3 regions of the Heyndrickxia sp. NPDC080065 genome follow, and region 2 is predicted to be linked to each of the others. Evidence: riboswitches for the same ligand, from Rfam matches in the RefSeq annotation. Region 2 holds a riboswitch; each other region holds the start of a gene.
What was found. Region 2 has a riboswitch for S-adenosylmethionine ahead of ACQKP0_RS14210 (cyclase family protein). Riboswitches for the same ligand answer to the same signal wherever they lie in the genome.
Positions count from the first base shown of each region.

Region 1: another riboswitch for S-adenosylmethionine. It lies ahead of ACQKP0_RS09750 (5-methyltetrahydropteroyltriglutamate--homocysteine S-methyltransferase); the one in region 2 lies ahead of ACQKP0_RS14210 (cyclase family protein).
Region 3: another riboswitch for S-adenosylmethionine. It lies ahead of ACQKP0_RS01765 (SDR family NAD(P)-dependent oxidoreductase); the one in region 2 lies ahead of ACQKP0_RS14210 (cyclase family protein).

Region 1 covers NZ_JBNNWS010000007.1:78,722-89,243, forward strand. Annotated here, with positions in the region: gene ACQKP0_RS09745 (hypothetical protein) at 1-214, shown strand, start outside; gene ACQKP0_RS09750 (5-methyltetrahydropteroyltriglutamate--homocysteine S-methyltransferase) at 461-1,591, opposite strand; SAM riboswitch class I at 1,693-1,804, opposite strand; gene ACQKP0_RS09755 (sulfite exporter TauE/SafE family protein) at 2,131-2,907, shown strand; gene ACQKP0_RS09760 (hypothetical protein) at 3,056-3,343, opposite strand; gene ACQKP0_RS09765 (hypothetical protein) at 3,352-3,735, opposite strand; gene pepT (peptidase T) at 3,904-5,142, opposite strand; gene ACQKP0_RS09775 (MATE family efflux transporter) at 5,294-6,664, opposite strand; gene ACQKP0_RS09780 (response regulator transcription factor) at 7,138-7,827, shown strand; gene ACQKP0_RS09785 (histidine kinase dimerization/phospho-acceptor domain-containing protein) at 7,805-9,988, shown strand; gene bioB (biotin synthase BioB) at 10,094-10,522, shown strand, end outside.
Region 2 covers NZ_JBNNWS010000010.1:196,955-207,476, reverse strand. Annotated here, with positions in the region: gene ACQKP0_RS14240 (helix-turn-helix transcriptional regulator) at 124-327, opposite strand; gene ACQKP0_RS14235 (hypothetical protein) at 328-630, opposite strand; gene ACQKP0_RS14230 (DMT family transporter) at 1,114-2,001, opposite strand; gene ACQKP0_RS14225 (GNAT family N-acetyltransferase) at 2,221-2,649, opposite strand; gene ACQKP0_RS14220 (NUDIX hydrolase) at 3,005-3,475, opposite strand; gene ACQKP0_RS14215 (hypothetical protein) at 3,554-3,784, opposite strand; gene ACQKP0_RS14210 (cyclase family protein) at 4,139-4,876, opposite strand; SAM riboswitch class I at 4,955-5,054, opposite strand; gene ACQKP0_RS14205 (hypothetical protein) at 5,263-5,823, opposite strand; gene ACQKP0_RS14200 (NUDIX hydrolase) at 5,931-6,368, opposite strand; gene ACQKP0_RS14195 (DUF2268 domain-containing putative Zn-dependent protease) at 6,586-6,792, opposite strand; gene ACQKP0_RS14190 (S66 peptidase family protein) at 7,098-8,018, shown strand; gene ACQKP0_RS14185 (NAD(P)/FAD-dependent oxidoreductase) at 8,274-9,167, opposite strand; gene ACQKP0_RS14180 (thioredoxin family protein) at 9,203-9,517, opposite strand; gene ACQKP0_RS14175 (NAD(P)/FAD-dependent oxidoreductase) at 9,739-10,522, opposite strand, start outside.
Region 3 covers NZ_JBNNWS010000001.1:387,662-398,183, forward strand. Annotated here, with positions in the region: T-box leader at 26-256, opposite strand; SAM riboswitch class I at 508-616, shown strand; gene ACQKP0_RS01765 (SDR family NAD(P)-dependent oxidoreductase) at 815-1,579, shown strand; gene ACQKP0_RS01770 (Na+/H+ antiporter NhaC family protein) at 1,605-2,948, shown strand; gene ACQKP0_RS01775 (S-ribosylhomocysteine lyase) at 3,019-3,486, shown strand; gene ACQKP0_RS01780 (methyl-accepting chemotaxis protein) at 3,568-5,301, opposite strand; gene ACQKP0_RS01785 (YdeI/OmpD-associated family protein) at 5,406-6,083, opposite strand; gene ACQKP0_RS01790 (protease inhibitor I9 family protein) at 6,443-6,877, shown strand; gene ACQKP0_RS01795 (IclR family transcriptional regulator) at 6,899-7,687, opposite strand; gene ACQKP0_RS01800 (malate synthase G) at 7,760-9,931, opposite strand; gene ACQKP0_RS01805 (substrate-binding domain-containing protein) at 10,319-10,522, opposite strand, start outside.

The sequences.
Region 1 (10,522 bases), on a different contig from region 2:
GGAAGAGTCTACTGATGGTGAAATAGATATTAATGAAATGAGAATGGAACATTATGAACCGAAGCTTGATGAAGAAAAAGTGGTTCAGGATGACGATTTAGAAAACTTTGATTGGCATATAGCTACAGAAGAAGAAGAAATCTCTTCCGTAAAAGAAGAAACAGAAGACATTGAGGATCTTCTTGGGGACTTTCTTGCACAAATGAATAAATAGAAAAATATGTTGTCAGGCATCATTGATACCTGACAACATTTTATTAGATCTATAATTTTGTACAGACTAAACCTAATTCCTTTATGTCCAGCTCCTAGCCCCTCGAGGTCAGAAACTGGCTACCGAGGAAGGTCTGCTTTAGTACTTTCCCAATGAAGTTAAAGAGCGGACTTCATTGATGAAAATCCAAAAGCTGATTTTCCCGGAACATTTTTGCCCTAGGATGATCGAGGCGCTTTCGCACTTCTATTTCCAAACATCATGGGCAATTTCGATTACATGACGAAGTTTATTCCATTGCTGTTCTTCGGTAAGAATATTCCCCTCTTCGGTCGATGCAAATCCACATTGTGGACTCAGCCCTAATTGATTTAAGTTTACAAATTTTGAAGCTTCATCGATTCGACGCTTAATATCACCTGGATTTTCTAGTTCTCCGAACTTAGAAGTGATTAATCCAAGAATAATTTGCAAATCAGGGCGTTTCACATATCGTAGTGGTTCAAAGCCGCCGGATCGATTGTCATCAAACTCGAGGAATAAACCATCTACATTTAGACCATCGAATAATATTTCTGATACCGCATCATATCCGCCGGACTCTTTCCATGTGGATCGGAAGTTCCCCCGACATATATGCATAGTGATTTTCATATCATCAGGTCGATTTACGATGGATTCATTTATAGCTCTTGCAGCAAATTGTTGTAATTGTTTAGGATTTTGTCCTTTTTCCAGGATTTTTCTAACACCATCTTCTGAGAAAAATGAAGACCATGATGTGTCATCTAACTGCAAATATCGGCAGCCAGCATCATAGAAGGCTTGAATTGCCTTTTGATAGGCAATAGTTAGGTCATGCAAAAATTCTTCTTGGTCATGATAAACTTCTTTTGCTATTTTCCCTCTAAAAAATAGCATGTTTGGGCTTGGAATAGTCATTTTTGCTATGCTGTCTCCAGTAATGCTATGCAAAAATTTATAATCATCAAGCATTGGATGATTGGTGAAATCAATTTTTCCTGTAACTTTAACAGAATGTGCCTTTGTTGTTTTTCCATGAAATTGTAGGCCGTTTTCCGAATCATAGCCTTCTACTCCATCAAGGTTTTCAAGAAAATCAAAATGCCACCATGCTCGCCTTAATTCTCCATCAGTTACTGCCTGAAGGCCGACTTCCTTTTGTTTTTGAACGATACGAATAATTTCTTCATTTTCAATTTCCCTTAATTGATCAGCAGTGATCTTTCCTGCCGCTTTTTGCAAACGGGCATGTTTTACACGTTCAGGCCTTAATAAGCTCCCGACTTGATCTGCACGAAAAGGTGGAGTGATTGTCTGAAAAGTGTGTTTTACGTTTTCTACATTTTGAACCATTGTCTCTCTCTCCTTTGAAAAAATATATGATATTAAGAACAAACGATAAATAATAAATAAGCTCTTCCTTAAAAAAGGAAGAGCTTATTGACAAAGTCTCTTCCTCATCTTCAAGAACATAAATAGTTCTAAAGGATTTAGCACCATTCTGTTTAAATAAACAGTGGTTGCTGGGTTTCACAGGGCCAGTCCCTCCACCTCTCTTGATAAGGAAAACTATAAAATTTAATTTTATTAATATTTATCATATTATATTAATTTTGAAATAGTCAACCATCAGGGTTGCTAGTCTTTTGAATTTAGCAATAAATACTAAATATTTTATTAAAAATAATGGTTGGTGGAATACCTTGCAGGGTATAAGAATGCTCAAAAAATGACTTAACTACATGGTCAAGTTTGGTGGGCATGAGTTATTGAAGCATGAAAACGATAATGGTGTATTGAAATTTTGGATAAAAAAGGGATAATGAAAAGGGGACCATTCAAGGTTTGCTTTTCATCTGATATTTAACAATGCATTTTAAGGAGGAGCAACAATGGATTTCAGCTTTATTATTACAATTTTTATTATCGGTTTTGTTGGATCCTTTATTTCGGGAATGCTAGGTATTGGTGGAGCCATTATTAATTATCCAATGTTGTTGTATATACCAGCTATGTTGGGAGTTGCCCAGTTTAGCGCACATTCCGTGTCAGGAATAACAGCTGTTCAAGTGTTTTTTGCTACGATTGGCGGGGTATGGGCCTATCGAAAAGGCGGTTTTCTAAATAAATCACTAATTGCATACATGGGTATTAGTATTTTAATCGGCAGTTTTATCGGGGGATATTCTTCAAAATTTTTCACAGAGGGCGGCATTAACTTAGTCTATGGCATACTTGCCTTAATTGCAGTTGTTATGATGTTTATACCTAAAAGGGGAATCGATGATCAGCGTTTTGACCAAGTGAGATTTAACAAATGGCTCGCTTCCTTACTAGCTTTACTCGTTGGAATAGCCGCTGGTATTGTCGGAGCAGGTGGAGCATTCTTATTAGTCCCTATAATGCTTGTAGTGTTAAAAATCCCAACAAGAATGACCATCGCTTCATCTCTCGCAATTACATTTATCTCATCCATTGGTTCGATTACTGGAAAACTTTCAACAGGTCAAGTTGAGCTGCTACCTTCGATTATTATGGTCGTTGCAAGCTTAATTGCTTCACCACTAGGTGCAACCACAGGGAAAAGGGTTAACACAAAAATTCTCCAAATCATATTAGCAGTCATGATTTTAGCAACAGCTATTAAGATTTGGATCGGTATATTATAAAATAATGGTGCCTGACACCATTCGTGGACTTTTATTGTTTTTTTCCGCTCCAGGTGGACATTCATAGTTCTGAAATACCAATATTTTGAATAATGTCCGTGTGGAGTGGAAAAATATCCGATTTGTCCACGAGCGGTGCCTGACACCGTCACAATTTTACGATGACTTCTGTTCCATCTTCTGTTTTTATATCAATTAGTACATGATTTTTATAATTCTTTAATTCTTGAATGAGTTCTTTAAGAAGGGGTTTCATTATTTTCTGATCTAAAGGTAAGAAACGAACAGCTTTTTTTTCTGCATGTTTATTAATCTGTTTGTCTATATTTCTCCATAAAAATTTTGAGCATAATATCGATGTGCTAATATTTAATAAGGCATAAGGCAGGGGGATGTTCCATGTTTTACCCTCTGTTTTTATTTTTACTTTAATCATCGGAGTACCTACTCAATAATAATCGATACATTATCGCCATCTGCAGATTGGATATCAACGATTTGCCCTTCTAGTTCATTTTCAATGGCTCCTGTTAACAAATCCATATCGATGCCTTTCATGTACTTTTCCGCATCAGGAACATATTTTGCTATGTTATGTCCCACTTTTAATAGGGATAATATCAACTTAATCGGTAAATTAACATTAATATTATCTCCATCTTCAGATTGAATGCTTATTTTTAGTGTTTTGTTTAAATAGTCAGCAGACTTTTGAGTGGCAAGCCCTTCTTCTTTGACTTTAAGTAAGTATAGTAGTTCTGTCGCTTCCTCGTTATCGATTTTATCTTCTTTTACTAAAGTTAATAATTTTGATATTTCTTCTTTCATTTTTCAAGTCCCCCTATTGTTTAATGGCTTCTTTTGGAGTGATTTCCTCTTTTTGTTTAAGTTAATTGTATAATCAAAAATAAATTAATTAAACAAAAATTAATAAAATTTGTATCTTTTAATATGTATAAAAAAAGCTAACCCGTGAATAGGCTAGCTTTTTCAAATTTACGCTTCTGCTTTTTCTTCAAATAACTTAGTAATTTCGATGATAACGTTTGTTGCTTTAATCATGTTATCGACTGAGGTAAATTCATATTTACCGTGGAAATTTTCTCCACCTGTAAAAATATTTGGTGTCGGCAGTCCCATATAGGATAATTGTGAACCATCTGTACCGCCGCGAATAGGAGAAATAATCGGCTCAATATCCAAGCTCTTCATTGCTTCATAAGCAATATCAACAATATGCATTTCTGGTTCAATCTTGTCTTTCATATTGTAATATTGATCATTCATCTCTAGAATAATATTCTTTTCTCCGTATTTTACTTTCAGTTCATTGACGATCTGTTCAAGGTTTGCCTTCTTAGCATTAAATTTTTCTTTGTCATGATCTCTAATGATATAGTTCATTTTTGTTAGCTCTACATCACCATTTAATGAAAGCAAGTGATAGAATCCTTCATAGCCTTCTGTATATTCTGGAGCCTCTTCTACAGGTAATTTACTTTGCAGTTCCATTGCAATTTTTACCGAATTGACCATTTTTCCTTTCGCCGAACCAGGATGAATATTGTTTCCTTTAATCGTGATTTTCGCTCCAGCAGCATTAAAGCTTTCATATTCTAATTCACCGATCGGTCCTCCATCTACTGTGTAAGCATACTTCGCATTGAAGGCTGTCACATCAAATTTTTGTGGTCCTCTTCCAATCTCTTCATCTGGTGTAAAGGCTACTCTAACTTTTCCATGTTTAATTTCTGGATGCTTGATCAAATAAGCCATCGCAGTCATGATTTCAGTAATACCCGCCTTGTTATCCGCTCCTAGAAGAGTTGTTCCATCAGTAGTAATTAATGTATGACCTTTATAGTTAGCAAGGTTAGGAAAATCCTGTGGTGATAATACAATATGTAATGAATCATTTAATACAATATCATTGCCATCATAATCTTCTACAATTTGTGGGTTAACATTCGTTCCTGTAAAGTCAGTCGCTGTGTCTACATGTGCTAAAAACCCAATAGTTGGAACTTCTTTTTCAGTATTTGATGGAAGTGTTGCCATAACATACCCATTTTCATCAATCGTTACTTCTTCCATACCAATTGCCTTTAATTCATCTACTAGCATGTGAAGGAGTGTCCATTGTCCAGGTGTAGAAGGACAAGTTTCGCTTTCTTCATTCGATTGTGTGTCCACTTTTACATAGGAAGTAAATCTTTCAATGATTTCATTTTTCATTTTCTTCATCTCCCTTTAGTATTATCTATCTATCTTATCATGAACCTAAATTGATTACACACGCGGGAATTGGCAAAAAAAGCTTCCCCCTCTATATGAATAGAAAGGGGGAAGGAGAAGGGGCAAATAATATAAAAATTTGTTTCTCTAGTTATGATGATTTTAAGGCTCTTAATTTCATTTTTGCTGCTTTACGTTCCCAAGGCTTTGTCATCCATCTTCTCAAGGCAAAGCTACCCCTAAACCACTCATCTGCTCCTTGGGCAATCCAAATTCCTAAAAGACCGAGTTCAAAATGTACACCTAGTATATAGCTGAGAACAACAGCTACTCCCCACATAGAGATGATTCCGATGATGACAGGAAAACGAACATCCCCTGCAGATTTTAATGCATTCATTAAAACGATATTCATGGCTCTTCCTGGTTCTGTAACAACAATTGCCCATAAAACAGGTAAACCAATCGCAATAATTTGTGGATCATCTGTAAAGATTTTTAAAACGGGTGATCCAATAAGTGCTAAGATAAGTGATGCAATGAAAGATGCACACATCGCTATTTTTAACGTACGAATGCCTCGGCGGAGAGCACGATCAAATTGTTTCCCGCCGATATAACGGGCAACTAGGAGCTGAGTACCTTGTGCAATTGCTAATGTAAACAAATAACAAATCATAGACAGATTTAATAGATAAATACGGGAAGCAAGAGCTGATGTTCCGATAGAAACAACAAACCCGGTAATGACTAACTGAGATAATTGATAAGATAAGTTTTCCCCTGCAGATGGAATCCCTATCGAAAGGAGACTTCTAATATCCTCCTTTTTTGTATGGAATAGATCACTAATTTTTAATTTTAATGAAAGTCTTTTGTAAACAAAATAAATTAGCGCGATAACGGCAAAGGTTCGTGCAGCTACCATTGCCCAAGATACTCCTATAACCCCTGTAATCGGTAAACCCAATATACCTGTAGTAGCAATGATATTCCCGCAAATGCTTATTAAGTCCATAATAACCGTGACAACCATTGATTCCTTCGTATAACCATGACTGCGAAGCACGGCACTTAGTGCTAATGATAAAGACTCAAGAAAAAGGGATGCACCGCAAATACGTACAAAGATAAGTCCGTAATCAAACACTTTCCCGTGGATGTCAAATAACCGAAGGAGATGGTCGCCAAAAAGAAAAACGATAACTGCTACGATGATTCCAAACCAAAAATTTAAACTGAATACGGACCGAGACAATTGTCTTGCTTTTTGCAATTGACCGGCACCTATACTTTGACTGATTAATACCGTTGCACCGATTGAAGTAACGGTAAAAACTAGGATGAAAATATTTAGCAATTGGTTAGCTACGCCAACTCCTGAAGCCGCATCATCAGAATAATGACTAAGCATAAGAGTTGCCATGATGCCCATTCCCATATGAAGTGTCAACTCAATCAAAAGCGGCCAAGTTATGTTAAAGAGAGTCTGTTCTTGAAATTTATTTGTTCTAGCATCCAATGAAATTTCTCCTACTCTATATTCAAATTAATATATAAGGCTCTTTTCTAATACTTTGTTGTTATTTGTAACAAAGTAAAAATCGGCAGTAGGATTTTTACGGTTGTTTTTGCACTTATATAAAAAGTATGGGATGAAGAAAAGAGCACGAAACCATATTAATTAAGTATTTATGCGATTTACGAAAAGCAACTATCTTTACGAAAACAGCCATATATAAAGACCATTGTAACTCTATAGGTATATAAGTGAAATAGAAAAATATGATAATAGCTGAAAAATATTTGTTGATTTTTGTGTTATAAAATTTTTATATTGTATCAAGTTTAATAGAAAGACAAAAAATTACCATTTATAATGAAATATAGAAAATATAGAAACTTAAGAAATTCTTCATTTTTTCACTAGATGATTGTTAAGAAATCTATTTTACTATAGAAATAGCTGAAATAAACAAGGATGGAGGGTGGAAGTTGGAATATCGTGTATTAGTGGTTGATGACGAAGTAGAAATAAGGGATGTTATCGAAATTTACTTAAAAAATGAAGGAATCACCGTGATAAAGGCTAAAGATGGGATAGAAGCTATCGAAAAATTAAACGAAAATGAAATTCATCTTATTCTTTTAGATGTGATGATGCCGAGAATGGATGGGACTTCAGCAACATTCAAGATTCGTGAAAAAAAGGATATCCCTATCATTATTCTAAGTGCAAAGAGTGAAGATACAGACAAAATATTAGGCTTGCAAATTGGTGCAGACGATTACATTACAAAGCCATTTAATCCACTTGAACTCATTGCAAGGGTGAAATCGCAGCTGCGTAGGTATGTGACTTTCGGTACATATGAAGGATCAAAAAAAACCATTCAATTGAATGGTCTACTCTTGGACCAAGCAGCGAAAGAAGTGAGAGTTGATGGGGAGGTTGTGAAGTTGACTCCCATTGAATACCGTATTGTGGAACTGCTTATGACCCATGCAGGGCGTGTCTTTTCTATTTCGGAAATTTATGAACAGGTATGGAAGGAACCTGGTTATAATGCTGAAAATACTGTTGCTGTCCATATTCGGAAAATTCGCGAAAAAATTGAATTCGATTCAAAAAATCCAAGGTATTTAAAGGTGGTGTGGGGTATTGGTTACAAAATGGAAAAGTAGGATGATTTACTTCACCATTGCTTTGCTTTTGTTTACATTTGGTTTAACCAGTATAGTCTCACTTATTACACAAGGCCATGAATATCTTTTTAAGAACTATTTTGATACAGATGACTTTAAGGGCGAATTTCAATCTTTTACTCAAAAATTAAGTATGTATGAATTAAATGCTATGACGAACGACGAAGCAAAAAATCACCTGACCGTTACAGCTGATGAAATAATGGGCTACCGTGATCAGTATGGATATTATACGGATCGAGTTCAGGAGATTACCAATGAATATCAGTCGAATATTGATGAAGCATTATCTGAAAAAAATCAAACCGCAGCGGATGTTTATCTGACTGAAAGAGACAAGAAATTAGAAGATATAAAGAAAATATTTAAGAATGACAATTATGTTAGAAATGAAATATTAAAAGAAAAGGAAAAATATATTGATGAGTATTTTCGTAATAAAGAAAATGATCTCCCTGAACTTTATGAAGCTAAAAAGGCGTTTAAGTATTATTTAACAGATAGGACTACAGGTGAGGTTTACACCAATATATACTCTAATAATGAAAAGCTAATCAATTCTCAATTTACGGAAAAGGAAATGGCTTATATTCGCCATTTTGCCTCTAAAGACGAGAACTATTTAACTACTGATACACCTCCGGGATTGGATGCTACAGCAAAGAAATTAGTCGGAAAAATTGGTGTATTAAAATCGGCACCGAAGAACGTACCTGTCATATCAAATTACCACCGCTATCCACAAAAACAAACAGCTTTTTACTTATACACAATAGGCGGATTAGTTGCATTATTTTTAAGTATTTTGATCATGAAAAAATTACAACCATTTCAATTAACAGAAAGAATACAAAAATATTACCGAATGATTCCGCTAGATATTTGTTTGCTTATCCTTATTGGTATTGCTAGTTATGGAGCAATTGCTTTTTTAGGGAGAATAAGTAATTTATATTTGAATGATTATTTTCCAATTGGTCATTTTTTCTTAAAGTTTTTAATGTCTGTCCTTTTTGTTTATATTACGGTCGTTCAATTAATGTTATTGTCGGATAGAATAAAAGAGTTTGAAAGGTTTAAAGCTGAGTGGGAAAAAAGTATTCTATATAAAATGTATACAGGTATAAAGGAAGCCTTTCTTATTCGAAGCATTGGTACACAAACGATCATTTTATTAGGTATCTTTCTAGCCTTTATCATTGGGGCTGTTTATGTTGCAAGAGAGCAAAAATATCTTTATCTTTACTCATTGCTATTTCTATTGTTTGTCATTCCATCGATCATCATGATTGTAAAAAGGGCGGGTTATTTTAACCGCATTCTGAAAAATACTTCCGAGTTAGCACAAGGAAACCTTGAGCCAGATTTAAAAATTATAGGACGATCTCCGTTAGCTGATTTAGCAGGGAATATTAATCAGTTAAAACATGGTGTTAAAACATCCAAAAAAGAGCAAGCAAAGAGTGAACGGCTAAAAACGGAGCTTATTACAAATGTTAGCCATGATTTACGAACACCATTAACATCAATTATTACCTATACTGAACTTCTAAAGTCAAAAGGATTAAGTGAAGATGAAAGAACAGCCTATGTCGAGATTATTGATCGGAAATCAAAACGGTTAAAGGTATTGATCGATGATCTATTTGAAGCATCAAAAATGGCTAGTGGCAGTATCGAGCTTGTGAAGAAAAAAGTTGATATGATTCAATTATTGGAACAGGCACTTGCTGAATATGACGAAACGATCAAACAATCAACTTTACAATTTCGAATTTCTACCCCAGAGAAACCGGTTTATGCATATGTAGACGGACAGAAATTTTGGCGGGTATTTGATAACTTAATCGGAAATATTCTTAAATACGCTTTAGAAAACACGAGAGTGTATATATCGATACATGTTTCTAATGACAAAGTGGTTATTACATTTAAGAATGTCACAAAATATGAGCTTAGTGAAAATTCGGATGAACTATTCGAACGCTTTAAACGTGGAGATACATCCAGGCATACAGATGGATCAGGTCTCGGGCTTGCCATTGCCAAGTCAATTATCGACCTTCATGAGGGAAGCATGGAAATGGAAGTAGACGGGGACTTATTTAAGGTGACGATTCGAATAAATATTTTAGAGTAGTAATCTCCTCTTGGGAAAATATTGATTATTCATACCCATGAGATATAATTTATTTGTTAACTATTTTTATAATTTGGTTAACAAATAAACGGTGAGGTGATAAATATGTCATGGATGGAGCTAGCTAAAAAAGTAATTGACGGATATCGTCTATCTAAAGAGGAAGCTAAACAAATTTTACTTGCAGAAGATGAAGAGGTATTATCGCTCGTTAATGCAGCATATGAAATTAGAAGACACTATTATGGGAAAAAGGTAAAACTAAACCTTATTATTAATGCGAAAAGTGGTTTATGTCCGGAGGATTGCGGCTATTGTTCTCAATCAATAAAAGCAACGACAGATATACAGAGGTATACACTTACAAGTAAACAGAAGATTGTTGAAGGTGCTAAAGAAGCAAAAAGGAATAAAATCGGTACTTATTGTATCGTTTTAAGCGGTAGAAGACCGACAAATAGAGAAGTGGATACGGTTGTTTCGGCTGTCAAGGAGATTAAAGAAGAGGTTGACCAACTAAAAATTTGTGCCTGT
Region 2 (10,522 bases):
TGAATCGGATAATAGTGTGGAATATATGAAAGATGCATCTCCATATCAGTAATGTAGATATTTACATAGGTAACCAACACCCTGGAGTACATAAAAAGGACCCCGATTTGAGGTCAATTTTTATCATTTTCTAATAGCATTGTTTATGAAAAGTTCATCTACTGTGGTGTCCAGTACAGATGCTATGTTAAAAGCTAACTGTAAAGTAGGGTCATATTTATCATTTTCAATCGCATTTATTGTTTGTCTTGTTACATTACAAAGTTTAGCAAGCTCTTCCTGGGATATCTTTGCCGATTTTCTCAATTCTCTAATATGATTCTTCATTTAACCACTATATTTCTTCTTGTTATACAGTAGTGAGATTAAATATACAACCGAAATGGCTACAAGAAAGGTAAATGGATTCATACCCTTATAAGAACCATCTGACCAAAAAGTTAAATAAACAGATTTGATAAATTCAATTAACACTAAACCGATTACAATTGTAAATGCGTATGACTGGGCTTTAAGTTTAATGAAATTTCTTCTTTCATCCCCCAATTTGGGTAATGATGCAAGAGTAATTACAATTAGCAGGACACAAATTGCTAAAACAGCAAAAAACAATACAACCATCCAATTCATATTTCTATCTCCTCCCCATTAAAAAATGTAAAAAGAATTTGACATTTATTTTGTATCATTAGCTTCACAAATGTCAAAACCTTTTTACATTATATATTACCTATTTAAAATTTTTACTAATAGCAAAAATTTTTTAGAAAACAGCCTTTGTAGAAAAAGAAAAAGGCGTTACTCCATTGTCGAAGAAATGCCCTAATAGTTGAATATCATAAATATTTACTTATAGAAATACTTTTTGCTTTCTATATTTGGTATTTAAAAATAATCTTAATTCTGAATTATCTAGGTTCAACACAATCTGCCATTGCTACAAAATTCATAAAATATAAATCTAAAATTTGACTTGCTGACCAAGAGTTGTTGATTTTGTAATAGCAAAGTTTAGTATAGATCCGTTGAATAACTTAGGTTCTGGATATGCGTATTTGATATTTACATTCCTATTTACATCTCCATAGTATATTTTATATATATACTTCTGATTTAAAGCCAACCACCTCTATCTCTACTAACTTCTAGTCTTTTTTTAGATGTAGAGTTTGCTATAAAGACACCAGTTAAAATAATTAAAGCACCAAAATATCCCTTCACCCCCATATTTTCATGTAGGAAGATGTATGCGAATATGGCTGAAAAAATCGGTTCAAGTGAAAAAAGAAAACCAGTGCTTTCAGGTGTAGTGTACTTTTGAGCAATTGGCTGCATAACAAAGCCGTATGCAGAGCAGATGAGTGCTAATCCAAGTATGGCAAACCATTGAATCCCATTTTGGGGTAATACAGATGTTTCATAAATAACTGATCCTATCGTTGCAAATAAAGCAGCAAATCCGAGTTGAAATATTCCCAGTTGTAAGCTATCAACCTCTCGGATAAAATAGTTTGTTACTAAAATGTGGATCGCATAAAGGAAGGCTGCTATCAAACAATATATAGATCCAAACGCAAAAGTAAAATCATCCTCAATAGTAAGCAGAGCTAGACCAAACGAAACAATCGTAACTCCTAATATAATTTTTTTACTAGGCCATTTTCTTGTGATGAATGTCTGTAAAATCGGCACTAAAATCACAGTGGTACTAGTCAAAAAACCAGCCGATGAAGCATTTGTATTTTTAACACCATGCAAAAGAGCAAAGAAAATAGTGCATAGCAGTGCTCCAACAATAGCACTGTATTTCAATAATTTAACATCTACATGAATAATTTTTTTGTAAAATATCACTATCATCACGATAAATGCAATTCCAAATCGTAATCCAATGATTGTTAATGGAGAAATCGTATCCACACAGATTTTCATAAATAGATAAGATATACCCCACCCCATAGAAACAGTGGCTAATAAAAAGTTTGCTTGTTTTTGTGTCATAAATTAGTCCTACCCTTGCTTGTCGTATTACCCGCAGATCATCCTTTAGCTGCTCAAAGCAAAGTCACATTGAATGATTTAACTGATGGACCTTATATACTTAGTTTAATTTTCACCAAAAAAATCTTTTTCCAAAATAGCGTAAAAGTATTGGTCTATCCATTTATTTTGCCAAAATAGCTCTTCTTTAAAAACCCCTTCCCTGTTCATACCAATACGTTACATCAGGGCTGCAGAGCGTATGTTTTTTGAATTGCACATTCCAACCACTTTATGTGCTTCTAACTTTTCAAAAGCAAATTTTAATAATAGTTTAGCCGCATCACTTCCATGACCTTCACCTCTATATTCAGGAAGTATTACAAAACCAATTTCCCAGCTTTTCCTATAATCACTATAGCTCCATATTTGCGCTAAACCAATTGGTAGTATACTTCTATCAGCTTCTATAGATACTACAAAATCATAACTTCTTGGTTTTCCGCTTTCTTCGATTTTACTAATATACTTGTTACGGACTACATTTACATCAGTCTGTACAGATTCCTCAAAATACCATAATTTTTCATCACATTCAATCTTGCAAATAAAATCCATATCATGAATTGATATCTTTGACAATAATAAATTACCACTAGATATCTCCAAAATATTCCCTCCCTTTGTTCCACAATTGTTAAAGTAACCTTTTTCATTAATAAAAAGCGTATTACCTATTTGTTTACAATAAATTCATCACTAAAAAAATGATTATTTTAATTTGCTACGATACAAAGAACTGTACGTTAAAAACTTATAATAATTTTATAAATAGGTGGTAACTGGGATACAGTTACCACTTAATAGATATGTTACTTCCTATTAGAAAGTTTCAAAAGTACACCAACAGCATCAAAAAATATTTCATTTAGTTTATTTATTCATTGATTTATTTAAAATCCCCTTCAGCCTACCCAGCCCAGTTACAAATAAAATTATGTTGAATGAGTTTAGTAACTTCTTATTATTTATCCTCTAATCTTCCTAAAAGGTTATAAGGATCTACATCCCAAGTTTCATATGGAATAAAACTTGTTGCTCTTATAGAATCAATAGTCCGAGAGTTCATATGTGGACGAGTTATGTAATTATCAATATTATCTTCATTTAACTTTACAAATTTTGCCTCTTTTATCTCTTCTGCTTGAATCTTTATTTCCCCATCAACATACTTTGCTTTAAATACTATAGATAATATGTGCTTCGTTGCGTTGTAATAAACACCTGTAATTCCAATAGGTGAGATAACAATTCCAGTCTCCTCTAATACTTCCCTACACACAGCTTTATCTAATGGTTCCCCTTCTTCCACTTGTCCTCCAGGTGGTTCCCACGTATCAGAACGCCAATGTGTTTTAACTAATAAAGCTTCCCCATTCTCATTGGTAACATAAGCAGAAACTGCAATTATATGTTTTGGATTAAGACTACTCATTCTTATTATTCCCTCCTGATTTTTTTCTCTAAATACTCTTTTCTCCATCTTCAAGAAACCAGCCCCATAAAATAACCGTTAATTTCTTTTTCCAAAACCTACAAATGATAGACTCAAACCAATTAATATGATTATGTAAGCAAACTCTCCTAAGTTTAAACTATCATCTACAACAATGATTCCTCCAACTAAAATTAAGTTTAAACCGAGCAACATAAATTTTACCCCTGCTATATTACTTTTCCTCAAAATCCCAAAAATCACCAAACTTACCATTAACACAAAAAACATTCCAACTAACAAAGACATCTTGATCTCTCCTTATATCCTTCTTTAGTTGGTATATTCTATAAATTAATGATAATTCCTTTTTCAAATAAGATTGAACCGTTTAAGTGACTTGCTGCTGCATGTTTCTATACCGCTCCTAACATTCACCAATAAATTTATTGATAGAATAAAAGAACCTAAAAATATTCTCAATTTTTTTCCTCATGTTGCTTCCTTTATAAGAGAAATGAACAAAACAACAGACTAAAATAAATTAAAAGGAGCTTCCTAAAAGCCTTTTTGGCAATTTGGAAGCTCTTTTTTCTAATAATTTCTTTGGTCCTTATCAAATTTTTCTCAGGAACATATATTCTTTAGGTTCTTCTTGTAAATTTAAGGTAGAATAGCGAATGATCTTACTGGAAAGCCAGATGCCTTTTCTGGTTTTGGAACAATGTTAAATATGACCGCTCCTTTTGCCGGAAGCTGATCCAAATTTGTTAAAAGCTCAACTTGATATGTATCCTGCTCAAGTACATAGTATTCTGCTAACAGTGCTCCATTTTTTTGAAAGTCAATACTTGAATCAGTATCAAAGGTTTCATGACCGACCGCTTTAATTTTTCTTTCCTCAAATAAAAATTTCAATGAATCAACTGACCAACCTGGTGCATGATTATTCCCATCTTCATCTTTGTTATTAAATTCTTCTAGATTAGGCCATCGTTTACTCCAATCAGTTCGAAGAGCGACAAATGACCCTTCCTCGATTTTTCCATGATCTTCTTCAAATTTCAAAATATCGTCCACGGTTAAGGTGAAATCATGGTTTTCTGCGGCTTCCTTCGATTTATCAATTACAACAAGAGGCAAAATTAATTCCTTTAACTCTAATTCATCCAAATATCTCTTATTGCGGACAAAATGTATCGGTGCATCCAGATGTGTTCCATACTGCCCCGCAAATGTAAAACTTTGTGCAAGAAATCCATCATTATGATCAAATAATGTTTTAAAATCAGCTGAATCAAAAGCAGAAAAGTGCGGAGAATCAGGTCCAAAAGTATGGGTTAAATCAACCCAATGTTTTTCTTTCAATAGATTAATAGCTTTGATTAATTCACTTGCCATAATAAATTCCTCCTAATTTAAATAATAAAAACCTCTTCTTGAAAATAAGAAGAGGTTTTAGATTTACAATTAATACTCCTCTTATCTTCAAGCTATACGCTTCTGGAATTAGCACAGTACTTAAAAGCCTGTTGCTGAGGTATCAATGGGCCAGTCCCTCCACCTCTCTGGATAAGAAAATTACTCATATTTAATTATTTACAACTTTACATATGTCTAAGTTGAAAGTCAATTATAAATTTAAAAAATTAAAAATTATCTTAGTTAGAAATAACCATTTTCTCAAAATATATGACTAGCATATTTTTGAACATTATAAACATTTATCTTTAACACGGAAAAAGTTCTTATTACTCTAATCTATATTTTGGTCGTGATAAAAAACGTTACTGGGCAATCAACTGCAGCCCCTCTGTTAAGTCTTGATGGTATATCCAAGCGTTTTGTTCACGTGTTGTGGCACCTATCCAAATAAAATCCGGATTTGGCCCGTTTGCTCCATTGAATGTAACAATAAGATGTTTATATTTTTTAACATGATTAGATGCTATTTCTTCAAAAAATGATAATTGGGGGTTTAGTCTGCCGTTACCCCCCGTATATTCACTTCGGTATTCACTATATTCTGGTAAATCGTCATGGTGTTTTACTTGACTAAATGTAATTATGATATCTCTGTCTTCCAACACTAGTAAAACATATTCATAGGACAAGCCCGCATTTCGTACTTCAGCAATAATATTAAGTTCTGGATGTTGGTTCGCATGATGGTATATGGAGTCAAAAACATAGGAGGCACGCTGGCGGGAGATGAAATTTTTCTCTGTCAAGATTTCAGGTTTTCCTACCCTTTCCCTATAAAAGCGCGAAAGGCCTAGTTTAATACCCTTAATTATTATAAGCTTTTCTTGATCGCTAAGGTAAAATTCATGATGTAAATGATTCATTTCAATCACCATCCTCCATGATAATTCAAAACCTATATCTCAATAAGCTAACAACCCTCGAAAAAAACACAATCACAATTAATAAAATCAATTAATAAAATCTAGTCCTAATTAATCGTCTTATTCATTTTTATTTCAAACTCAGGTTTAGTTACAAATTCCATATATTTTATATCATTTTTAAAGTCCAAGTATGCTTTAAAACGTGTTTGAATAGCTGGTGTAGTAACTAATTCAAGAACTTTGTCCCTTGGTACCCACTCACTTTCTGATGTTTCTTCTGAAATACTTAGCTCTCCACCTACAGGCCTGCAAACAAAATCTAAAATTAATTTTGTAGGAACATCAGTTACACCGTCATACCATTTATGTATACCAGTATTAGAATAAACTCCAATTAATTGAGATACAGCTGTATCTATCCCACTTTCTTCTTTTACTTCTCTAATTAATGCATCCATTAGATTCTCCCCAACTTCCACTTGCCCACCTGGAAAAACCCAGCCACCATTATGTGTTTTTACTAAAAGTATTTCCCCCTTCATTATTTTCAACAATACCACTCACTGCTAATATATGTGTAGGCCAACTCATGTAATTGCCTCCTCCTGTATACCTTTTTAAATTCCTTTATTATGTATTCTTTTTCCTACTTTCACTAACCTGACTTTTCTATAAGACAAAAAATTCATTGTTAAAAGAATGTCCCCAGTAATTTATTTAGAACCACTATTTGAAATAGGATTAATAATATTCAATCACCTATTTTAACAACATTTGAGAGATCTCCTTTACCCAGTTGTGTTGATGTTGCCAACAATCCCACACATCATAAAATATTCTGAAGGTAACAAAAGTCAATTCTTCAAAGGAAATATTTTTACATTTTTCAAGATACCATTTAACTAAGTAATAGCCTAATGAATATCCTCCCCAAAAGGGTAATCCTTGTTCATCGTTTCCGAACATAAATAAATCAGTTGGACTTCCTTTATTTTTTTTGGTGTAATAACCAAATTTAAGTTTTGTATTCTACTGTATATATTCTCCTATACAACAATAAGTCCTGTTTTTATTAAAAAATAATCATGGTTAAACTACCCTGTCTTTTAGTAGAACAAGCAATAAATATCTTATCCCATATAATTAATGAATTTTACATAAAAAAATGTAAGTATTTAATTTGTAGTTATCTTGAATTTGACATATTTCAGTTCACCTTATAATACTATTATCGTAAATTATAATTGAAACGAATCCAGGGAGAGAAAAATATGGCAATAAGACCCTCGTTGTTACAAAGAGGAGATACGATTGGATTGGTTACACCTGGCAGCTCTCTAGAACCAAATGTTATAAATGCCAGAGTACAAGTGTTAAGAGATATGGGCTTTACTGTCGTTTTTGGCAGTCACGTTTATTCTCATAATGGCATCATAGCTGCCACACCTCAACAAAGAGCAGAGGATATAATGAATATGTTTAGAGATCCGAGTGTCAAAATGATCCTTTCAACCCGGGGAGGAACCGGGGTTCAAACCATTCTTCCTTATTTAGATTTTGGTGTTATAAACAATAGCCCTAAAATTATATCCGGTTATAGTGATACCTCGGTATTATTAAATAGTTTGTATCTGTATAGTAATTTAATTACGTTCCACAGCTTAATGCTTATTGACTTTCGGTCGGAAACTCCTGCTTATAATTATGACCAATTTTTCAAAGCAACTTCTACGCTTGCTTCTTCCAGGATCATCGAAAATCCACCGGACATTCCCCTGATAAGTTTAGTACCTGGTAATGTTACAGGTCCAATCGTCGGTGGAAATATGACTTCGTTAGTGAATACACTTGGCACACCATATGAAATAAATACAAAAGGAAAAATACTGTTTTTAGAAGAAACCCACACTCCTGCTACGTTGATTTTTAGGTATCTTACTCAATTCTTGATGGCAGGTAAATTTCAAGATTGTCTTGGGATTATCATGGGGGATTGTACAAATTGCCCAGTATCTTATAATACATCCTATGCAGATTTAATTAATAATTTGTTAGTCCCCTTAGGAAAACCACTGATCATCAACCTTGCTACAGGACATGGTTATTATAAAGCCGCTATTCCAATAGGTGCTAATGTTAATCTCAATTCGACAGATACTGTATTGACTGTTCTGGAACCTACTGTTTCTTAGCGAAATATAAATAGATTAGAAATGCTATTAACATTCCTAATCCAAATTTAAAGTGCATGCCTTGTTCCGAATGAATAAGAAGTGTATCTTTGTCTGTTAAGCGTTATACAGCTTAATCTAACATCGTTGAAACAAGTGAATAAGTTGATCTTAAACCGATTGTGTAGATAATAAACTTTCTCATTTACTTGAGCATGCTTAACTTTATTTTACAAAATCTGATCTAAATAGATTATTATTAAGTAACAATACTCATTAAAACTTTTCAATTGAAATATCTGTATTAATTGCCATTGCGGCTTGTATTCCAGTTGCTTCAGAAAGAACGATCTCAGTTGGTGCAGGCTGTGCAGCATCACCTGCTGCATAAACATTTTTTTCTGATGTTCTCCCAAAATGATCAACAACAATTAATCCATGTTCATCAAGATCACATGAAAATCCTTGACCAATTACGTTTGTTGTGTATGATGATGGTGTTATAAAACCTGCTTGCCTATCTACTTCTAACCCATTTTGAAAGACAATACTACTCAACACTCCATTATGACCCTTAATTTCCTTAATCTTTTCAGTAATCACATTGATTCCTTTATTTTCTAATTCCTGTTTTTCATTTTCTTTCATTTCATTACCATTTGTTGCAACGATCAGATCATTTGATAAGTTGTGAATTATTTTAGCAGTATGGGCAACTTCAGTTGTTTCATTAAAATAAATTAACTTTTTACCTTTTAATTCCCAACCGTAACAATATGGTGAAGTAAAAATACTTTTATTATAATACAAATCAATATTAGGAATATCAGACTGTATTTCGGTCCCTTCAGTCAGAAGGATTTTTTCAGCAAGAAAGCTACCATCATCAGTATAAATTTTAAATAGCTTATTGTCTGATTGTTTAATTACCTTAACACTTTTATTATCAATTGAATGAATAGTAGGGTAATGTTTTAATTTTTGTTTTCCTGATTGCATGAATTCAGGATGGTTATTACCATTTCTAAAAATACTTTCTTGGAGCTCGTATGCAAGGTGGTTATTATTTGTATCAAACAATGCTACCAATCGATTCGCTCTGCCTAACAAAAATGCTGCATTTAATCCAGCTGGTCCTCCGCCGATAATAGCACAATCATAAATACTCATCTTTCTTTTCCTCCTCTTATTTGATTTTTCATTACTTAAACCCCTATTATCTCTTTTAGATTCTCAAGAGGTATATACCCAACAATTGGATCATGTAATTTATTATTAACAATCAAACGAGAGTGCGGGATTCCTAGTACTTGGTATTCAGCTGTAAGGTCTGGGCTTTTGTCAACGTTAATTCTAATAATTTTTACCTTTTCACTCAATTCTTCATTGAGTTGATCAAGAACCATCACAAACATTTTACAAGGGCCACACCATTCTGCCCAGAAATTTATTAAGACAAGCTTGTCGGTTATTAAATGCTGTTCTAGTTCTTCCTTTGTTGATACTTGAATAATTGACATTATTTTTTCCTCCTTTATGGATATTAAATAGTTTTAAAATCTCTAAATAAGCTAATAAAAACTGTTCAAGATGAAATACCCCATATAATATGGTTTTAATTTATTTATCAAATCTACTATCCCCCTTTCAAGAAACATTACAGAGCTTTAATACCTCTAATTAAGAAAAAATTTTTTAACATCTTATATTAGATTAGTTTTCCTCTAGCACACTTAAATCCTCAACTTTCAATTGTAGAGTCGAAAACAACTGCCATCGCTGTTTTATATCCTTCAGCAGCAGCAACAATTAATGAAGACTGGCCTAATTTAGCTGTTTCCCCTGCTACATATACATTTTTCTGTGACGTACGCCCTGCCTCATCTGCCACAATGCTACCATTTTCATTTAATTTACAACCGAGTTGCTTCACAAATTGATTTTGACGGATGAATTTAGGTACTATAAAACCTCCAACTCTTTCTATTTCAAGGCCTGAACAAAATTCTATTTTTTTTAAATAACCATCCTCGCCCTGTAGGTTCTTAATAGGTTCAGTAATAATAGTTATATCTTTACTTTGAAGTTCATTCAATGTCGTAGCAGATAACTCATGACCATTTGTGGCAATAACTAAATCCTGTGACCAGTTATAGACAAGCTTCGCTTTATAAAGGGTATGTTCTTCATTTTCTGAAATAATAATTATGGGCTGATCTCTTAGTTCCCACCCATCACATGTTGGGCAGCTGAATAGACTTTTCCCATAATACATTTTAATGTTTGGAACTGATGGAAGTTCCTCTTGAACACCTGTTGCCAATATGATCTTCTCTGCTAAATACTCTGTGTCTTCTAAAGTCTCAATTTTAAACCAACCGTTTGATTGTTTTGTTATTTGCATAACCGTGTTTTGAAAATAATTAACTGATGGATATCTTTTTAGTTCATTTAAAGCTATTTCTTTAAACTCTGCTGGCTTAATTCCATCACGAGTAATAAATCCATGTGATTCCTGAGTCACG
Region 3 (10,522 bases), on a different contig from region 2:
AACAAAAAGTCCCTACTGGTTTTCCAGTAGGGACGAATATTTTCGCGGTACCACCCTAGTTGTGAACAAATATCGTTCACCTCTTGACCTTGTTAACGATCGAATGACCGTCTTTCCCTTCATAAAGACATCTCTTTATTACGAAAAAGAAGCTCCAGGATTGTAATTCATGCTTATCTTTGTACTGATTTTCACCACCATCAGCTCTCTATAACAGGGAGATAAAACATTACTTGTTTCCTTTCATAGCCGAATCTTATATTAACGAATATTTATTGTTTTGAATTATATATTGATAAGGTGTTTATTGTCAACTCCCAAAATAAATTTTTTTAGCATTATTTTATTGACATCTTAGTATTAACCCAGTCTAATTAATCAATTTTTCATCTGCTTACGATTGCATAGTGATAGTATTAATAAAATCCATACTAAAATAAAATTGACTTTTTTTAAACCTTTGTGTAATTTATATAAATAGGATGTAAATTTAATTTCATATTGTATCTCTTATAAAGAGTAGCTGAGGGACTGGCCCTATGAAGCTCGGCAACCTTTCATGTTCATCGTGATTTGGTGCTAAATCCTGCAAAACATTTGTTTTGAAAGATAAGAGAGGACTCGAACTTGTTTATCCAAGGCCTCTCTATTTTGAGTGGCCTTTTCTTTTTCTCCATCGTTAACAGAAAAGATAGTCCCATTTTTAACTTTCTTCTTCGCTTTGTACAAAATAGAGGGCAAAATCGAAATTATCCTACATTTTAATCCGATTATTCCAATATGAATAATACATTTCAAAGAAGGAGCAATCATTATGTATTGTATGGACTTAACTGGAAAAGTAGCCATTGTAACAGGAGGGGCACAAGGAATTGGAAAAGCAATTATCCATGCACTTTTAGACTGCGGAGCGAAAGTAGTGGCGGTTGATTTAAACGTAGACCCTGAACAATCGACTAAGCAATTGCTATACCACCAGGCAAATGTAACAAAAAGTGAACAGGTCAATGAAATGATACAAACAGCTATCGAAACCTTTGGAAGATTAGACATTTTAGTAAATAATGCCGGAATTTCTTCCATGGATTATGCTGTTGATATTAAAGAAAGCGATTGGGATCGTGTAATGGATGTAAATGCAAAAGGAGTTTACTTATGCAGCCAGGCTGTTGCACGTTACTTAAAAGAACAAGGTGAAGGTGGAAAAATTATTAATATTTCCTCACAGGCTGGAAAAAATGGCTATCGATTAATGGGAAGCTATGTTGCGTCTAAACATGCAGTATTAGGTTTTACAAAAGTAATGGCAATCGAATTAGCAAAAGACCAAATAAATGTAAATGCTGTTTGTCCAGGAATAGTTGAAACAGATATGAAAAAAAATGAAAGAATTATAGGAGGTGAGTTAAGAGGATTAAACGCGGAAGCCATTAAAGATGAGGATATTTCACAAGTGCCATTAGGAAGAACAGCGACTCCTCAAGATATCGCTCATGTCGTTGTTTTCCTAGCATCGAAATACTCTGATTATATGACAGGACAAGGGATTAATGTAACAGGTGGAATGACGATGCACTAATGATCAAAAAATGGAGGGAAGAGAAATGACTAATCAAAAAGAAAAAAAAGGAAGTGCGCTTGCTCTTTTACCCTTGCTTATCTTTGTACTGCTTTTTATCGGTACAGGGCTTCTTTCAAAAGACTTTTCAAAAATGCCACTAAGTGTTGCGGTTATCATTGCTGGTGCCATTGCTCTTTTAATGAATAGGAAAGAAACTTTATCGAAAAAGATTGAGATCTTTTGTAAAGGGGCTGGGCATTCGAATATTATCTTAATGTGTATAATTTTTATTCTGGCAGGAGCTTTTGCGGGTGTTGCGAAGGAAATGGGTGCTGTTGAATCGACAGTCAATCTTGGATTATCCTTACTTCCGGCAAATTTATTAATGGTTGGACTATTCGTCATCGCCTGCTTTATCTCCACCTCTATGGGAACTTCTATGGGAACAGTTGTTGCACTAGCTCCCATTGGAATAGGAATTGCAGGACAAACAGATATTCCTATGGCATTGGCAATGGCTACTGTTATTGGCGGCGCTATGTTTGGGGATAACTTGTCAATGATATCAGATACAACCATTGCAGCAGTAAGAACACAAAATACACAAATGAAGGACAAATTCAAAGTTAATTTCTTTATTGTTCTCCCTGGAGCCATTCTAACAGCTATTATTCTTGGAATCATTACACATGGAAATCATGCAAATATAGGTGGGGAACATCCTTATGAAATCATTAAAGTTCTTCCTTATATCGGTGTCCTAATTGCGGCACTCCTAGGTGTGAATGTATTAATTGTATTACTCGGAGGAACGATTTTTGCTGGCATAATTGGAATGATTTATGGCTCATATGATTTTCTCGGCTTTTTACAAACGATTGCCAAAGGTGTCATGAGTATGGAGGACCTTGCCATTGTAGCCATTATGATTGGCGGGGTGGTTGAATTGATTAAACATAATGGTGGAATAGATTTTCTATTAAACTTCGTAACTAGTAAGATCAAATCCAAAAAAGGTGCCGAATTTGGAATTGCCGGCTTAGTTAGTGTAACTGATATTGCAACAGCTAATAATACAATTTCAATTGTCATTACCGGCCCTTTAGCGAAAAATATCGCAGATGAATATGAAATTGATTTAAGAAAGTCGGCAAGTATACTCGATCTGTTCTCCAGCTGCTGGCAAGGAATCGTTCCATATGGCGGTCAACTGCTAGCTGCAGCAGGTCTAGCTTCCATTTCGCCTGTTAGCATTATCCCTTATTCATTCTATCCGATATTAATGGGAATTTGCGGGATAGTGGCTATACTAATTGGTTATCCAAAGCTTCAAAGCAAAGAAAAAATAGTAAATCGAAATACTTCTTTAAAAGAAAAATCTTTATGATATGTTAATAGAAGAAGAATTTTTTTAAATCCGTATAATTCAAAAAACATTATTTAGGAGTGAAAATCAAATGGTACAAAAAATGAATGTAGAAAGCTTTAATCTCGATCATACGAAAGTAAAAGCACCATATGTCCGTTTAGCTGGTGTTACTCACGGTCAACAAGGAGATGTTATTCATAAGTATGATATTCGATTAAAACAACCGAATAAAGAGCATATGGAAATGCCTGCACTTCATTCCCTTGAGCACTTACTTGCAGAAAATGTTCGGAATCATCTTGATCATGTTGTCGATTTAAGTCCAATGGGCTGTCAAACTGGCTTCTATTTAGCAGTCATTAACCATGATGATTATGATGGAATTCTAGATGCATTAGAAAAAACATTACAGGATGTGTTAAATGCGAAGGAAGTTCCTGCTTGCAATGAGGTGCAATGTGGGTGGGCAGCTAGTCACAGCCTTGAAGGAGCACAAGAGCTCGCTCGTGAATTACTTGCTAAAAAAGATGAATGGAAAGAAATCTTTGTAGATTAAAAGGGACGGTCGAACCGTCCCTTTCCATTTTTTATTGATTAAACAACTGGGAAAATGACTCTGCTAGCTTTTGCCCTATCCCTAGTATTTAAAATTCTGTACGACACTGTTTAAGTTTGTTACTTGTTCTTCTAACATTTTTGCACTGCTTGCCACTTCGTCCATTGCACTACTTGATTGTTCAATCGTAGCAGTTACTTGTTCAACTCCTGCGGCTGTTTCTTCTGATACCGCAGCAATCGTGTCTATCGACTCATTAATGGTTTTCGAACCATCCAAAATATTAAACATTGAGCTGACCATGTTTTCTACTTTATGATTCACTGAATCAATTGTATTTTTTATTTTTGCAAAAACCTCTCCAGTTGTATCCATTTGATCGGTTCCATATACTACCTTTTGGTAGCTGTCTTCAAGAGTACTTACTACTTGATTCGATTCATTTTGGATATCTTGCACAATAGAAGTAATATTTGTAATAGATGCACTGACTTGATCTGCTAATTTTCTAACCTCTTCAGCAACAACAGCGAATCCTCTTCCTGCTTCTCCTGCTCTTGCAGCTTCGATTGCTGCATTTAAAGATAATAGATTCGTTTGATCAGATATTTCTTTGATCACTTTTACTAATTCTGTAATTTTATTCGTTTTATTGTCTAATCCTTTTACCATTTCTAATGAAAGTTTGATTTGTTGATCAATCACCTTCATTTGCTCAGTGGAGCGCATCATATTTTCATTACCTTCATCGGTAATTTTTAACATTTGAGAGGATTCTTCTTTTACATTTTCTCCTTCAACAGCTACATTCATAATCGTTTGAGAAAAATCGCTCATTTGTTCCAGTAAAGTAGTAGAAGAATTAGCTTGTTGTTCAACTCCGTTAGATATTTCCTGCATGGTAGTTGCAATTTGCTTTGCACCTATTCCTACTTCATCAGTATTTTGCGTCAATGCTTCACTTTGATTTGAAATAGTTTCTGAAACATGGGCAATCTTTTTCACCATTTGCTGTAAATTATCTTTCGTTTGATTCAACGTGTTATTTAATTGCCCAATTTCATCTTTACGGTTATTACGAACTATTTCTATCGATAGATTTCCATCCTTGACTTCATTTAAGTCATAAGTCATCTTTGTTAGCGGAGTTGCGATATGTTTTGAGAATAATAAAGTAATAATTGCTCCAACAATTATAGAAATGGCTAATGTAATGATTAACGAATATAAGACAATATCCGCAGACTTATAGAAATCCTTCGAATACGTACTGCCAATGATCACCCAGCCCCATTTAGGTTCTAGCTGACTGTAAGTAATTTTTTCAGCAATTTTTGATTCATCATTTGGAAGATTCCAATAATATGAAGTAAATCCTCCACCAGATTGGGCCATTTTAATAATCTCCTGTGAGAAAGACTTTCCTTTTGTATCTTTTTTATCCCATACGGTTTGACCTTCTAATGATGGATGAGCAATTTCAAAACCTTTTTCATCAAGGACAAAAAAATAACCATTTTCGCCCAAATTCACTTGTTTATTAATTTCCCTTTTTCCATCAGCACCCTTTGGCCCAATAAGGACTGTTTTCACTTTTTCTTGTGCCTCTTCTAAAGTTAAATGCCCAGCCTTTACTTCACTATCTAGACCATCTATCATTCGAATGCTCATTTCTACACCATTTTTCAATGTAGTTTCCCCTAACTCTGTCAGATGCTGTTTTGCTTGAAAATAACCTACCAGACCAACAATTAGTGCAGGAATGGCTAAAAGTAATAATGTCGTACTAATGATTTTCCCTTTAATTGATCTCATCTTCCTATCCTCTTTTCTTAGCTTTCACATTCTCTCAATGTATATATCGGATAGAAAGATGTAGAACTTTAGTGGGACACGGTGTCTGGTCCACTGTCCCGCAATTATTTCTTATTTCTTCGATACAAATCAATGGTTTTATAGCCTTCTCCTAATATTTTCTCCATTTCTAGCAGTCGCTTTTCCTGAGTTTCTTTTCTTTTAGCGCTATATACATAACGTGCCCAATCCTTTTGATATCCAAAGGTTAACTGGCTGTATGTATTTAATAAATCCTCATTTTTGTTTAAATATTTCTTTATATCTTCAACATGCTCAATATAGTCATCAACACACTGGCTATTTTTTGTGCTAGTATTTTTTGGCGCTTTTTTTCGTTCTGATTTAAGCCCAACCACAGTGAAAACATCATTGAAGCTTACCATTCTAGAAAACTTAAGGCTACTACCTTGAACATACCCGTCATCATTAACCGGTATTTCATTAAATAAACTATCACGCTCAATGTACTCTTGGTATTGCGAATTGTTCTTTTTAGGATAAGCAAAGAATAAATATCCTTTATCGTTTAATAATTGTTGGTCAATGACCGACTGCAATTGCTTTGAATAATCGTTTAAACTGAAAACAAAGATAAAAATAAGGTCATATTTATCTTTTTTAATTTGTGAATCATATTCTATTCCATTAAAGTCTTGAATATCTTCAGGGGCATGAAGAATCAGTTTAGTTGGATATTTATTTAAATTTAATTTTTCAATAATGCTTTTTGTTGAATTCATCTGGTACACTCCTTTTTTTATTTTCATCTTATCCTGATAAGAGATTATTTTCAAAGTGATTGTCACACTAGTGTATTCAGTTTTCGTATTATCTAAAATTCCTTTGCTCCTTATAAGTAATTATATTCAATTTACAAACCCTTGCAGGAATCCCGCCACTTTCCGAAGTATTTATTTATTAGGACACTTTTCGTAATTTTAGTTGCGATTTTAACAATCCCTGCGAAAAAATCATTTAACATAAATAAGAAAGGGAAAGCCTATAATTATCCTATATGAGAAAGGATGTTATAGCTGTGGTAAGAAGGTACCGTTTTTTATTGTTCATTTTTCTTTTAGTACTAGTAGGGTGTGGAGATATGAATTTAAAAGATCATAAGGATGTAACAGAGAGGCAAAAAAAAGAGGGGGAAGAAGTGATGAAATCAGCTTTATACATTGACCCAAAGATTGATATGAATAGCGAAAAAACAATTTCAATTATCATTCACTTTAAAACACAACCAGCCAAAGCAGCTGTTGCATTAGCAGAAGCAAAGGGCGTTCCTTTAACATTAGAAAAAGCCAAAATAGATGTAGAAGAGAGTCACGCCCGTTTTCAGGAAGATTTAAAAAGACTTTTAGATCAAAAACATATCCCATACGCCATCACTTATACCTATACAACTGCATTTAACGGAGTTTCCATGAAACTCCCAGGGACTGCTATTAAAACATTGCTGCAATCTAAAGAAATTGACGCGATTTATGCAAATAAAGAGTACCATCTTGAGCCACCACTTAAACCAATGTAGGGACAGGGGGGGTCCCTGTCCCTAGTGGGACATGGGACCAGACCCTCTGTCCCAGCCGAGCCTTGCTGATATTTTCTGTCCAGTATGCACAATGGTTGATTGCAGTTGATTTAATCTATCTTCTGTCATCCTCATTGTCGGTCCAGATATGCTGACTGCAGCTATGACTTTCCCGCTATGATCAAAAATAGGGGCAGCAATACATGCGATACCATACTCATTTTCTTCAAGGTCAAGAGCAAATCCTTTTTGTTTCACTTTGATAAGCTCTTTCTGAAAGGTTTCTTTATCTGTGATTGTTTTATCGGTATGGACAGGCATTCCTTTCCGCTCGAGAATATCTAATACAACACTTGTTGGCAGGTGGGCAAGTATAGCTTTCCCTACAGATGTACAATGCATAGGCGCTCTTTTACCAACCTTCGAATGCATTCTAAGTATTTCATTTCCTTCTAATTTCTCAATATAAACGACTTCACCCTGATCATATACAACAAGGTGAATAACTTCATTCGTCTCATTTTCAAGAACCTGTAAAAATGGTCTTGCTTCTGCTCTCAAGTCAATTGATTCCAGCAACTTCGAGCTTATCTCCAGAAATTTATAGCCTAGCTTGTAACGGCCTGTTTCACTATCCTGCTCAACATATCCATATTGAACGAGAGTCGAAAGAATTCGATAAACAGAGCTTTTATTAATATCTATTTGGTTAGCAATCTCTGTAACACCCAACCCGCCTTTTTTCATACTGACAAGTGTAATGATATCCAGGGCCCTACTTACAGATTTAACCATATTCTCTCTTTCCAAAACGTTCACCTCTGGTACAGCCTATTTTTCCGTTATTATAGCATAATTATTTGCTATTTATTTCTCCTGTAATTACAGCCCAAATTTAGCCTTTGCTTCTAAACGGCGGCGGTGAAGGATCGGTTCTGTATATCCGCTCGGCTGATTATAACCTTCGAAAACAAGATCACATGCTGCCTGGAATGCAATTGAGTTGTCAAAATCCGGAGCCATTGGGCGATATGCGGCATCTCCAGCATTTTGTTCATCAACCACTTTTGCCATGCGCTGCAAGGTCTCTAAAACTTGCTCTTTCGTACAGATTCCATGATGCAGCCAGTTTGCTACGTGCTGGCTGGAAATCCTCAGTGTTGCACGATCTTCCATAAGGGCCACATTATTAATATCAGGAACTTTAGAACAGCCAATTCCTTGCTCTACCCAGCGGACAACATATCCAAGAATCCCTTGTGCATTATTATCGAGCTCCTCTTGAATTTCTTCAGGACTCCACACAGGATTTTCTGAAACAGGGATTTGTAAAATATCATCACGTAAATTTGAAATTTCTTTTAGTAGATCATTTTGAACCTTTGATACATCAACCTGGTGATAATGGAGCGCATGAATAGTTGCAGCTGTTGGTGATGGCACCCAAGCGGTATTTGCTCCAGCCTTCACATGACCAATCTTTTGCTTGAGCATTTCTTCCATCAAGTCAGGCATCGCCCACATGCCTTTTCCAATTTGTGCATGTCCTTGGAAGCCTGATATAAGACCATTATTCACATTTGATTTCTCATAGCCCTGCAACCATTTAGCAGATTTCATATCGTTTTTACGGATCATTGGACCAGCTTCCATTGAAGTATGAATTTCATCGCCAGTACGGTCAAGGAAACCAGTGTTAATAAATGCAACACGATCCTTTACTTCACGAATACATGTCTTTAAGTTTAATGATATACGGCGTTCTTCATCCATCACACCTATTTTAAGTATGTTTCTTTTTAATCCAAGCAGGTCTTCTGTCCGATCGAATAACTCATTCGCAAAAGCTACTTCCTTTGGTCCATGCATTTTCGGTTTTACTATATAAATGGAATTTTTCACTGTATTTTGATATTGTCCATTCCCTAATAGACTATGCTTGGCAATCAAACTAGTAATAACTGTATCAATGATTCCTTCCTGTACTTCATTGCCATCCATATCTAAAATGGCATTGTTTGTCATTAAGTGGCCGACGTTTCGAATGAACATTAACGAGCGTCCAGATAATTGAAACTCCTTTCCTTCAGGAGAGACATAGCTGCGATCAGGATTCATTATACGTGTCACTGTCTTGCCGCCTTTTGTAAAAGTAGCTGACAGATCACCTTTCATTAATCCTAGCCAATTTCTGTAAACCAAAACCTTATCCTCAGCATCAACTGCTGTAACAGAATCCTCACAATCCATAATGGTGGTCAAGGCCGCTTCAAGAAGAATGTCTTTTACTCCGGCATCATCCGTTTTACCAATGGGATGGTCTCTGTCAATCTGGATTTCAAAATGAAGCTTATTATTTTTTAGCAAAATTGCAGATGGCTTATTGGATTCACCTTGATAACCCGCAAACTTTTCCTCATCTGCTAATCCAACTGTATGACCATCGCTAAGAGTAACAGCTATTTTACCTTCTAATACGCTATATTGAACGACGTCTTTATGTGAGCCTTTCTTCAATGGCACTGTTTGATCGAGGAAATCCTTTGCAAAAGAAATAACCTTTTCACCGCGAATCGGATTGTAGCCTCCTTCTCGATACGCTCCCCCTTCTTCACTAATTACATCTGTTCCGTATAATGCATCATAAAGGCTTCCCCAGCGTGCATTTGCTGCATTGATGGCGTAACGGCCATTATTAACTGGCACAACTAATTGCGGACCGGCTTGAACAGCGATCTCATCATCGACTCCTTCAGTTGTTATCTTGAAATCCTCTGCTTCAGGCTCTAAGTAACCGATATCTTCCAAAAATGCTTTATATTGATTAAAATCAAATTCTTTATTTTCTAGATGCCATGTATTAATTTTATTTTGAAATGCCTCCCTTTCGGCAAGCAATTCTTTGTTTTTAGGCGTCAGGTCTTCAATCAGGGTACCAAATCCTGCCCAAAACTCTTCTTGATCAACTTTACTACCTGGCAGTGCTTCTGAATTAATAAATTCGTAGAGTTCGTTTGCTACTTGTAAATTTCCTTTTTTTACATATCCACTCACAATTAATTCCTCCTTAAAATATCATTAATTTTGGAAAGGCGTTATAAGGAGATTCTTTTTGTTTGTTATTACGAAACGCCGTTCCGATAATTCGTTAAAAAAATAATAACATGGTTCCTATTCACATTTCAATAATTTTACAAAACCCACTCATTAATTATCAGATATATTTTTCGATGGTTTTCGCATGATTGCGTGTTCAGGCAAAATAATAGATCTAAAGGAACTTTTTGTCCGTATTTCACAAATAATCTTGTAGTTTTTGACGTATTAAAAGACCTTTATAGTTTACTTTTACTCTACTAATCTAAAAATAGAATAAAGTTGCCTATTCCTCTGCAGATTAATGCTTTACTGCAAGGGACAGGCACCAAGACAGATGTCTATTTAAAAAGCTTCATAAATAATTGATCCTATTTGCGAAATATCATAATCTCCTAAAGACTTGATTTCTGATTTAAATGAATCGGAAGATAAAATTCCCTTCACTATCCGTATGAGTGGTTCGTTTTCTGGTGTTTTTAGAATGACCAGGTCATAATGTTCTGTTATTAATGGGACAAAATCGACCCCAACGATTTTAGCAGCTTT